DNA from 3 places in the Bradyrhizobium sp. HKCCYLRH3097 genome. Region 2 is predicted to be linked to each of the others. Evidence: predicted binding sites of a transcription regulator. Region 2 holds the regulator's gene; each other region holds the start of a gene.
What was found. Region 2 encodes PhoB, which activates phosphate uptake and scavenging genes when phosphate is short. Its sites were predicted from a motif close to TGTCATNNANCTGTCAT; they were not measured.

Region 1 (3,273 bases), on a different contig from region 2:
TGCCGCGACCGTCGACGCCGGTCTGCGCGCCTACATGCTGCGCATCTACAATTACATGAGCATCGGCCTGGCCATCACCGGCCTTGCGGCACTGGGCGTCTACATGGCGTCGGTGACCGGCGATCCGGCGGCCGGCGTGTTCAAGTTCGGCAACGCCTATCTGACGCAGTTCGGCTACGCGATGTTCGTGAGCCCGCTGAAGTGGCTGTTCATCCTGGCCCCCCTGGTCATGGTGTTCGCGATCTCGGCCGGCATCAACCGCTTGGCGCCGTCGACCGCGCAGATCCTGTTCTGGGTGTTCTCGGCCTTGATGGGCATCTCGCTGTCGTCGATCTTCCTGGTGTACACCCACACCTCGATCGTGCGGGTGTTCTTCATCACCGCGGCGACGTTCGGCGCGCTGAGCCTCTACGGCTACACGACCAAGCGTGACATGACGGGCATGGGTTCGTTCCTGTTCATGGGCCTGATCGGGATCGTGCTGGCGAGCCTCGTGAACCTGTTCCTGGCGAGCTCGATGCTGCAGTTCATCGTCTCGGTGATCGGCGTGTTCGTGTTCGCCGGCCTGACCGCCTGGGACACGCAGCGTCTGAAGAACGAGTACATCTACGGCTACGCTTCCGCGGGCGGCGACATCGCGGAGCGCGCGGCAATCACCGGCGCCCTGTCGCTGTACTTGAACTTCATCAACCTGTTCACGCTGCTGCTGCAGTTGCTCGGACAGCGCGACTGATCCAAGCGCTCGAACGAGCGACCTTCGAAGCCCCGGCCTCACCGCCGGGGCTTTTCGTTTGCACAAACCCCGATTGCGACCGGCGCAAAGCCGCAGCGGCAGCCATGCCGCGAGGCCGGATTGATCGCCGCGTCCGCCCGGGTATGCTTCCCTTCATGTCCGACATTGAAATCCGGCCCACCCAGGAGGCCGACCTTCCCGCCATCACCGCCATCTACGGCCAAGCCGTCCGCGAGGGCACGGCCACCTTCGAGCTCGACCCTCCGGATCTGGCGGAGATGACGCGCCGCTTCCGGGCGCTCCGCGACGGCGGCTTCCCCTATTTCGCTGCCCTGCTGGACGGAGAGGTGGTGGGCTATGCCTATGCCGGGCCCTACCGGCCCCGCCCTGCCTATCGCTTCACGGTGGAGAACTCGGTCTATCTCGCTCCGGCCAGCCAGCGTCGCGGCATCGGGATGCGCCTGATGCGGCGGCTGATCGACGCCTGTGAGGAGGGAGGCTTTCGCCAGATGATCGCCGTCATCGGCGACTCCGCCAATTCCGGCTCGGTCGGGCTGCATACCGCCTGCGGCTTCCAGATGATCGGCACCCACCCGAGCGTCGGCCTGAAATTCGGCCGCTGGCTCGATACTGTGATGATGCAGCGCCCGCTCGGGGCCGGGAGCAGCGACGTCCCGGCGTAAGGCAGCGCCAGTCGGAATGTCATGATCAAGCCGGAACGCGTGGGATCAGACCAGGGCTGGTTTGGGCGCGATCACCAGCAGCACGCGCTCGAGCTCGTGGCCGCGGCGCAGGATCAGCCCGGTGGCCGAGATCACGCTGTACATGCCCTGCTTGCGTGCGAGACGCGGATCCTTCTCGATGCGGTAGATCGGCACCTCGGACGCCCGGCGAAACACGGAGAAGACGGCCCGGTCACGCAGGAAGTCGATTGAATAGTCGCGCCACTCACCGTCGGCGACCATGCGGCCGTAGAGGTTCAGGATGCGGTTCAGCTCCAGGCGGTCGAACGTCACCCGGCTCGGCGCTGCGGCCGCACTGCGCGCCGCCGCGCGGTTCTCGCTGGGGTCGGCGTCCTCCGGCGTGAGGTTCATTGGCGTCCTCCTGTCATCCGTGTGACATGATCGCGCCATCCGGCAGAAGCCGCAAGGGGCCGTTTTCGTTGTTGAAGTTCGACCGAGCCTGCGAGGCCGTCGGTTCCGCGAACACGCAAGCGTCACGGGATCGTTAGCAGAATCATAATCGCGCCGTCTTTCCGCCCACCGACCGCCCCCGACCTTCGGCATAAGATTCGTGTGCGTTGGCCCGGTCCTTTCGGTTCCGGATTCCTCAGCCCCCAGCCCCCCGGGGTCGTCAGGATCGGGTCTATTCACAAGTAAGGCAAAGGGCCAACGCAAGTTGGTCCTTTTGCTTTTCTGGCGTGAGCTGCACGTAAGATTGTCGGGACGCGCCGTCGCACGGACGTGACGCGCCCAACGCAGGTCAGCGAAAACGAAGATCAGGACGACGGAAGATCAGCGCTCGGGACCGCGCGCCGTTGCTGAAGCCCGTCCGCCCAACGGCAACTCGGAAAAGGCGGCCCCGAGCATCGGCCCAGGGCGGTCGCGACTGCCGTCCTGCACATAGACGACGGTGCCATCGACGCCCTCGCGGGCGATCTTCTCCAGCGGCACGCTCCATCTGACCGGCGACCCGTTCCAGTCACCCAGCTTCTGAAGACCGCGAACGACGTTGTAATAGGTCAGATCACGGCCGCTGTTCTCGCCGCGGCCGACCGAGATCGGGACCACCCGCGAGATCGAGCAGACCCAGACCTCGCCGTGCTTGCGCGGCATCTGGTCGTTGGCCGCGGCCACGGAGACAGTAAGGTCCTGGCCGTCGACCGACAGCCTCACCGGCACCGACATCACGCTGCCACCCTGGACGGTCTCCTCGATGGCACCCTCGATCGCCTCGCGGTCGCTGCCGATCACATGCACGGAGCCGTTGACCACCGCCTGCGGCGTATAGACCTCGCGGTCGCCGCGCGCACGAGAATAGGCCCGCTGCCGGGCCGTGAAGCGGGAGTCGGCCAGCGTGTCCTTCCAGCCGAGATAGTCCCAGTAGTCGATCGGCAGCGACAGCGCGATGACCGAAGGATCTCTGGCGAGCTCGCCGAGGATCTTGTCAGCCGGCGGGCAGGACGAACAGCCTTGCGAGGTGAAGAGTTCGATCACCGCACGGGGATCGGACGCAGCTGGCCGGACGAAAGCGATGACCGCACAGACACTCAGCGCTGCGCGCGACCACCACGACATCTGTCCACTCATCGCCACTGTCCCGTCTGGACCACCGTCCGCTGCGCCCTGTGCATCACTGCATCCGCGATGCCGTCCTCGTAGTTAACAAACCGAAAATGCAAAAGAGGCGGCCTTTGTCATAGGCCGCCTCCTTCATCACCCGCTACTCACTTCAGAGTGAGCCAAACTGTCGCATCGCGCGTTGGTTAAGCGGCGAGCTTGCGCAGCACGTAGTGCAGGATGCCGCCGTTGCGGTAGTAG
Region 2 (3,273 bases):
GTCTCCGTCAGTCAGCCCAATCACGCTCTTCACGGCAAGGCGCTTCCGGATGCGCCGGCCAAGGTGACCGCGCGCAACCTCAACTTCTACTACGGCGACCATCACGCGCTGAAGAACATCAACCTGTCGCTGGGCACCAACCGCGTCACCGCGTTCATCGGCCCGTCCGGCTGCGGCAAGTCCACGCTGCTGCGCATCTTCAACCGGATGTACGATCTCTATCCGGGGCAGCGGGCGACCGGGCAGCTGATGCTCGACAACACCAACATCCTCGATCCCAAGCTCGATCTGAACCTGCTGCGTGCCCGGGTCGGCATGGTATTCCAGAAGCCGACGCCGTTCCCGATGACGATCTACGAGAACATCGCCTTCGGCATCCGCCTCTATGAGAAGATCTCCAAGTCGGAGATGGACGACCGGGTCGAGAAGGCGCTGCGCGGCGGCGCGCTGTGGAACGAGGTCAAGGACAAGCTCAACGCCTCGGGCCTGTCGCTGTCCGGCGGCCAGCAGCAGCGGCTGTGCATCGCGCGTACCGTGGCGGTCCGGCCGGAGGTGATCCTGTTCGACGAGCCGTGCTCGGCGCTCGATCCGATCTCGACCGCCAAGGTCGAGGAGCTGATCCAGGAACTCGCCGAAAACTATACGATCGCCATCGTGACGCATAACATGCAGCAGGCGGCGCGCGTCTCCGACAAGACCGCCTTCATGTATCTCGGGGAGCTGATCGAGTTCGACGACACCAGCAAGATCTTCACCTCGCCGAGCGATCGGCGGACCCAGGATTATATCACCGGCCGGTTCGGCTGACGCCGACGACATTGTCTTCAGGAGATCATCATGGCCAGTGAACATACCGCCAAGGCGTTCGACAGCGATCTGCAGGACCTCACCCGTCTGGTATCGGAGATGGGCGGCCTCGCGGAACGGCTGATCGTCGATTCCGTCGATGCGCTGGTGCGGCGCGACATCGCGCTCGGCCAGAAGGTGGTCGCCACCGACGCCGAGGTCGACAAGCTGCAACGCATCATCGAGGAGCGCGCCGTTCTTACCATCGCCCGGCGACAGCCGATGGCGGTCGACCTGCGTGAGATCGTCGGCGCGATGCGCGTGGCGACCGATCTGGAGCGTATCGGTGATCTCGCCAAGAACATCGGCAAGCGCGTCGCGGCGCTGGAGAGCGACTTCCATCCGCTGAAGCTGATCCGCGGGCTCGAGCACATGACCGATCTCGTGCAGTCGCAGGTCAAGACGGTGCTGGACGCCTATGCCGCGCACGATTTGCCGGCCGCGATGACGGTGTGGAAGGGCGATGAGGAAGTCGATGCCATCTGCACCTCGCTGTTCCGCGAGCTCCTGACCTACATGATGGAGGATCCGCGCAACATCTCGTTCTGCATCCACCTGATGTTCTGCGCCAAGAATATCGAGCGCATCGGCGATCACGCGACCAACATCGCCGAGACGGTGTTCTATATGATCGAAGGCCAGCAGATCATGGACAAGCGCCCGAAGGGCGACATGACGAGCTTCGCATCGACGATCCCCGGCAACTGAGAGAGACGGTTCAGACATGGGCGCCCGAATTCTGGTGGTGGAGGACGAGGAGGCGCTGACGACGCTGCTGCGCTACAACCTCGAGGCCGAAGGCTACGAGGTCGAGACCGTGGCGCGCGGCGACGAAGCCGACACGCGCCTGAAGGAGCGTGTTCCCGATCTCGTCGTGCTCGACTGGATGCTGCCGGGCCTGTCCGGCATCGAGCTGTGCCGCCGCCTGCGGGCGCGGACCGAGACCCGGCAGTTGCCGATCATCATGCTCACCGCACGCGGGGAGGAGAGCGAGCGCGTGCGCGGCCTCGCGACCGGCGCCGACGACTACATCGTCAAGCCGTTCTCGGTGCCGGAGCTTCTGGCGCGGGTGAAAGGCCTGCTGCGGCGGGCGAGTCCGGAGCGGCTGGCGACCGTGCTGTCCTATGGCGACATCGAGCTCGACCGCGAGAAACGCCGCGTGGCGCGCTCGGGGCGGCCGATCGATCTCGGTCCGACCGAATACCGCCTGCTCGAGTTCTTCCTGGAGCATCCCGGCCGCGTGTTCAGCCGCGAGCAGCTGCTCGACAGTGTCTGGGGCCGCGACATCTACATCGACGAGCGCACCGTCGACGTCCATATCGGCCGCCTGCGCAAGCTGCTCAATCCCGGCCGCGAGCAGGACCCGATCCGCACGGTGCGCGGCGCCGGTTATGCGCTCGATGACCGCTTCGCCAAGAGCGAGCAGGTGTAAGGGGCGATCCGGCGTGAGCACGAAGCAGGTGTGAGGCGCGAGGCGGCCCGATTGAGGAGATCGCGGTCCGCTTTCCGCCACGCCGCCGCCGTCTTGATCGTGTCTGCTTCGTGGCCCGTCACGATGTTTCGGTCCCAGCGGACGCCCTTGATCAAGACCATCATCATATCTCTTGCCGTGCTGCTCGGCGGCGCGGCGGGCGCCACGGCCGCCGAGCTCGAAGACGCGGTCGCGGCGGCAGGCAACGGGCAGCATGCGGCGGCGATGCGACGGCTGCTGCCGCTGGCCGCCAAGGGCGATGCGCGGGCGCAGTTCGACGTCGGCTTCATGCACGCCTTCGGCTGGGGCCAACCGCGCAACCCCGCCGAGGCGCTGGCGTGGTACCGCAAGGCCGCCGATCAGGGGCTCGCTGTCGCGCAACACTATCTCGGCATCGCCTACGTCAATGGCGAAGGTGTTGCGAGCAATTACGGCGAAGCCGGCCGCTGGTTCAGCCGCGCCGCGGCGCAGGGCTTCGCCCAGTCGCAATACATGCTCGGCCTGATGCTGCTCGACGGCCGCGGTGTGAAACAGGACGTCGTGCAGGGCTATGCCTGGCTGGTGATGGCGGGCCGTAGCGGCGTGCGATCGGCCGGCCGCGACGTGCAGCGGGTCAAGTTGACCGAGCCGCAGCGCGTCCAGGCCCAGAGTGCCATTGCGGCCTGGCGGCCGAAGCCGGAATCGGCGGAGGCCGGCATCGCCGCTCCGCGTCCGGAGCAACTGCTCGGGCTCGACCGCCACATCGGCGAGGTCGTCGATCCCACCTCGTGGCCGGCGTCGTCGATCGGCGTCGTCACCGTCGCGCAATACTCGACCGGCGGCTGGTGCACCGGCACGCTGGTCGCGCCGCGCGTCGTGCTCACCGCGGCACATTGCGTGTTCAACGGCGTGGCGCAGGTCAGCCCCGGCAACGTCCGCTTCCTGGCCGGCATGAACAGGGGCACGCCGGCGGCATC
Region 3 (3,273 bases), on a different contig from region 2:
AAGAGCACCGCCAGGAATACCATGGCGGACAGGGCAAGACGCAAACGGCGGCGCGAAACGGCCCGCCGATAGGTCTCGTTCAGAGCCGCAAGCTGCTGGCTCGGAAGGATCGAAACGGCAACAGCCATCGGCTTCGTGCTGCTCTTGGTTCGGACGTGCGAGGGATTCTTCAACGGACGAGCCGGGCCCCACGAGACCCGGCTCACCATCGATGGATCGTCGATCAGGACGCCTTCTTGCGCAGGCTGTCGACGAATTTGATCAGGTCGATCGTGCCATCCCAGTCCTTCGTCGTGGCAGGGTGGAAGCCCTTCTTCTGGCCGTCGGAGAGACGGTCGAAGGCGGCCTTGTCCTTGATCGGCGCATCGAAGAAGGCCTTGGCGATCGCCGATTTCAGATCGGCCGGCAGGTCGGTGTTGTAGGCGTAGGGGCCGTTGATGATCGGCGCCGACTTGTGAATGATGCGGAAGTCGTCCTTCTTCATCGGCGAACCGTCAGCGTTCTTCAGCATGCCCTTGGTCAGCATCTGGGCCAACGTCGAATCGTTGTCGCTCGTCCATTGGTTGGCCGCGATGTCGACAGTCCCCTGCGAAAGGGCCAGCACCGCGTTCTCGTGGCTGCCGGTGAAGACAACCTTGCCAAAATACGTCTCGGCGTCGGTCACGCCCATCTTGTTGAGCTCGAAGCGGGGCACGTTGTTGCCCGACGTTGAGTTCGGATCGACGAGGCCGAGATTCTTGCCCTTGAGGTCTTCGACCTTCCGGTACGGGCTGCTCGCCTTGACGAAGAACACCGAATAGTAGCCGGTGCTGCCGTCGGAGTTGATGTCGTTGGCGAAGGCATCGGTCTTGACCCCGGTGAGCCGGGCGCGGGCAAACGACGCCGAGCCATAGCTCGCGATGTGGATGTTGCCGGCGCGCTGGCCTTCGATCACGGCCGCATAATCGTTGGCGATACGCAGCGTCACCTTCACGCCCAGCTCTTTCGAGAGATAGTTCACGAAAGGCGTCCAGCGCTCGGTGACACCCGAGGCGTTCTCTGCCGGGACCACGGCGAAGGTCAGCTCAGGATACTTCGCCTTCCAGTCCTCGGCTGACGCCGAGGCCGTGAAAGCCAGCGCAGCGACGCCCGCCAGAACGATGCGACGATTGATCATAACATGCCCTCTTGTTGCAGTAAGTAACAGGTCTCGCCCCCGCGCCATGCGGAAGCTCGAGCTTGCAGAAATCCGCGTCTCAGGCCACGGCCGCTTCGCCAAGTACCGGCACCGTTGCCGCCGGTGCCGGATGGATCGAACCCATCACCTCGTCCGCCTCGAGATCGTAGAGTTCACGTGCGATCTGCGCCGTCAGCGCCGACGGCACGTCGTCGAACACGATCCGTCCGGTCGCCATGCCGATCAGGCGATCGCAATAGCTGCGCGCCAGATCGAGCGAATGCAGATTGCAGACGACGGTGATGCCGAAATGCTTGTTGATGCGCAGCAACGCGTCCATCACGATCTTGGTGTTACGGGGATCGAGCGAGGCGATCGGCTCGTCTGCGAGAATGATCTCGGGGTTCTGCACCATCGCGCGCGCGATCGCGACGCGCTGCTGCTGCCCGCCCGAGAGCTGATCGGCGCGCTGCGCGGCGAGGGAGGCCATGTCGAACTGCTCGAGCGCCGACAGCGCCATGGCGACATCCTCCGCTGGCCAGAGCTGCGCCAGCGAGCGCCACGACGGGATTTCGGCCAGTCGCCCCATCAGCACGTTCGTCAGCACGTCCAATCGGCCGACCAGATTGAACTGCTGGAAGATCATCGCCGAGCGCGCGCGCCACTGCCGCAGGTCACGGCCGCGCAGCGCCGTCACGTCGAGATCCTTGAAGAGGATGCGGCCGCCGCTCACCGGGCTCAGGCGATTGATGGACCGCAGCAGGGTCGACTTGCCGGCGCCGGAACGCCCGATCACGCCGACGAAGCTGCCCGGTGCAACAGAGAAGGATGCATTGTCGACTGCGGCTTTCATGCCAAAACGGCACGTCAGGCCATCCACCACCAGCATTGAATTCTCCAGACGCCTCGCTTTGGCCTATCGCTAGCGTTTGGATTCTACAGTTATGTGACAGGGACACTGCGGCGCCACGTCCGTCCACATGCCGGTCACAGTCATGCAGATGTCACGCCTCTGTCATAGGGGAGATCCAACACCCTCACAGGCGTAGAGACAGGACGCGAGATGGCCGGCAAGTCGCTTTCGATTGAACCTACAGTTGACCCTTCGGCCAAGCTCCAGGACGTGACGCTCGGCGCCTATTGCGAGATAGGCGCCCGCACCATCCTGCAGGAGGTGACGATGGGCGACTACTCCTACGTGGTGAACGATTCCCAGATCACCTACACGACGATCGGGAAGTTCTGCTCGATCGCGGCGATGACCCGGATCAATCCGGGCAACCACCCGATGCAGCGGGCGACGCAGGCCCATTTCACCTATCGCGCCAGCGCCTATTTCCCAGGAGAGCCGGACGATGCGGAGTTCTTCGCCTGGCGGAGAGAGCATCATGTCCAGATCGGACACGATGTCTGGATCGGCCATGGCGCGATCGTGTTGCCGGGCCGCAACATCGGCACCGGCGCGGTCGTGGCGGCTGGCGCCATCGTCACCAAGGACGTTCCGGCCTATACCATCGTCGCCGGCAATCCGGCGCGCCCGATCAAGCGCCGGTTTCCGCGCGAGGTCGAGCAGCGGCTGCTGGATCTGGCGTGGTGGGATTGGAATCACGAGGCGCTGCGCGCGGCGCTGCCGGATTTCCGCAAGCTCGCGATCACCGCGTTTCTCGACAAATACGAGGCTGCCCTCGACGCACGCGTCTCGGTGCGGCAGAGTGCCGCCCCATGACCGATATCTCCATCTCGCGAGGCCGCGGCCTCGTCGATACCGACTTCGTCGACACCTCCTTGATCATATCCGGCGGCGTGATCGCCGGCATCGGGACACCGGGACGCCGGTCGGGTCTCGAACTCGATGCGGAGGGGCTCACTGTGCTTCCCGGCATCGTCGACATCCACGGCGATGCGTTCGAGCGCCAGATGATGCCGCGCGCCGGGGTCGATTTCCCGACAGACGTTGCGCTGATCGACAGCGACCGCCAGGCCATCAGCAATGGCATCACCACGGTCTTTCACGCGACGACCTGGTCATGGGAGCCGGGCCTGCGCAGCGCCGACAATGCGCGGCGCCTGCTCGAATCGATCGAAGCGCTGCGCCCGCGGCTCGCAGCCGACACGCG

Region 1: the regulator PhoB is predicted to act here: its motif matches at 1,839-1,855, upstream of ACQR0U_RS00095 (DUF2794 domain-containing protein).
Region 3: the regulator PhoB is predicted to act here: its motif matches at 2,159-2,175, upstream of phnC (phosphonate ABC transporter ATP-binding protein).

What each region holds. Positions count from the first base shown of each region.
Region 1 covers NZ_JBNPTX010000001.1:21,701-24,973, forward strand. Annotated here, with positions in the region: gene ACQR0U_RS00085 (Bax inhibitor-1/YccA family protein) at 1-733, shown strand, start outside; gene ACQR0U_RS00090 (GNAT family N-acetyltransferase) at 889-1,416, shown strand; gene ACQR0U_RS00095 (DUF2794 domain-containing protein) at 1,462-1,827, opposite strand; gene ACQR0U_RS00100 (DUF1223 domain-containing protein) at 2,248-3,030, opposite strand; gene acnA (aconitate hydratase AcnA) at 3,219-3,273, opposite strand, start outside.
Region 2 covers NZ_JBNPTX010000003.1:314,053-317,325, reverse strand. Annotated here, with positions in the region: gene pstB (phosphate ABC transporter ATP-binding protein PstB) at 1-807, shown strand, start outside; gene phoU (phosphate signaling complex protein PhoU) at 838-1,554, shown strand; gene phoB (phosphate regulon transcriptional regulator PhoB) at 1,571-2,278, shown strand; gene ACQR0U_RS10425 (trypsin-like serine protease) at 2,426-3,273, shown strand, end outside.
Region 3 covers NZ_JBNPTX010000010.1:229,754-233,026, forward strand. Annotated here, with positions in the region: gene phnE (phosphonate ABC transporter, permease protein PhnE) at 1-128, opposite strand, end outside; gene phnD (phosphonate ABC transporter substrate-binding protein) at 224-1,156, opposite strand; gene phnC (phosphonate ABC transporter ATP-binding protein) at 1,236-2,045, opposite strand; gene ACQR0U_RS23550 (DapH/DapD/GlmU-related protein) at 2,220-2,882, shown strand; gene ACQR0U_RS23555 (alpha-D-ribose 1-methylphosphonate 5-triphosphate diphosphatase) at 2,879-3,273, shown strand, end outside.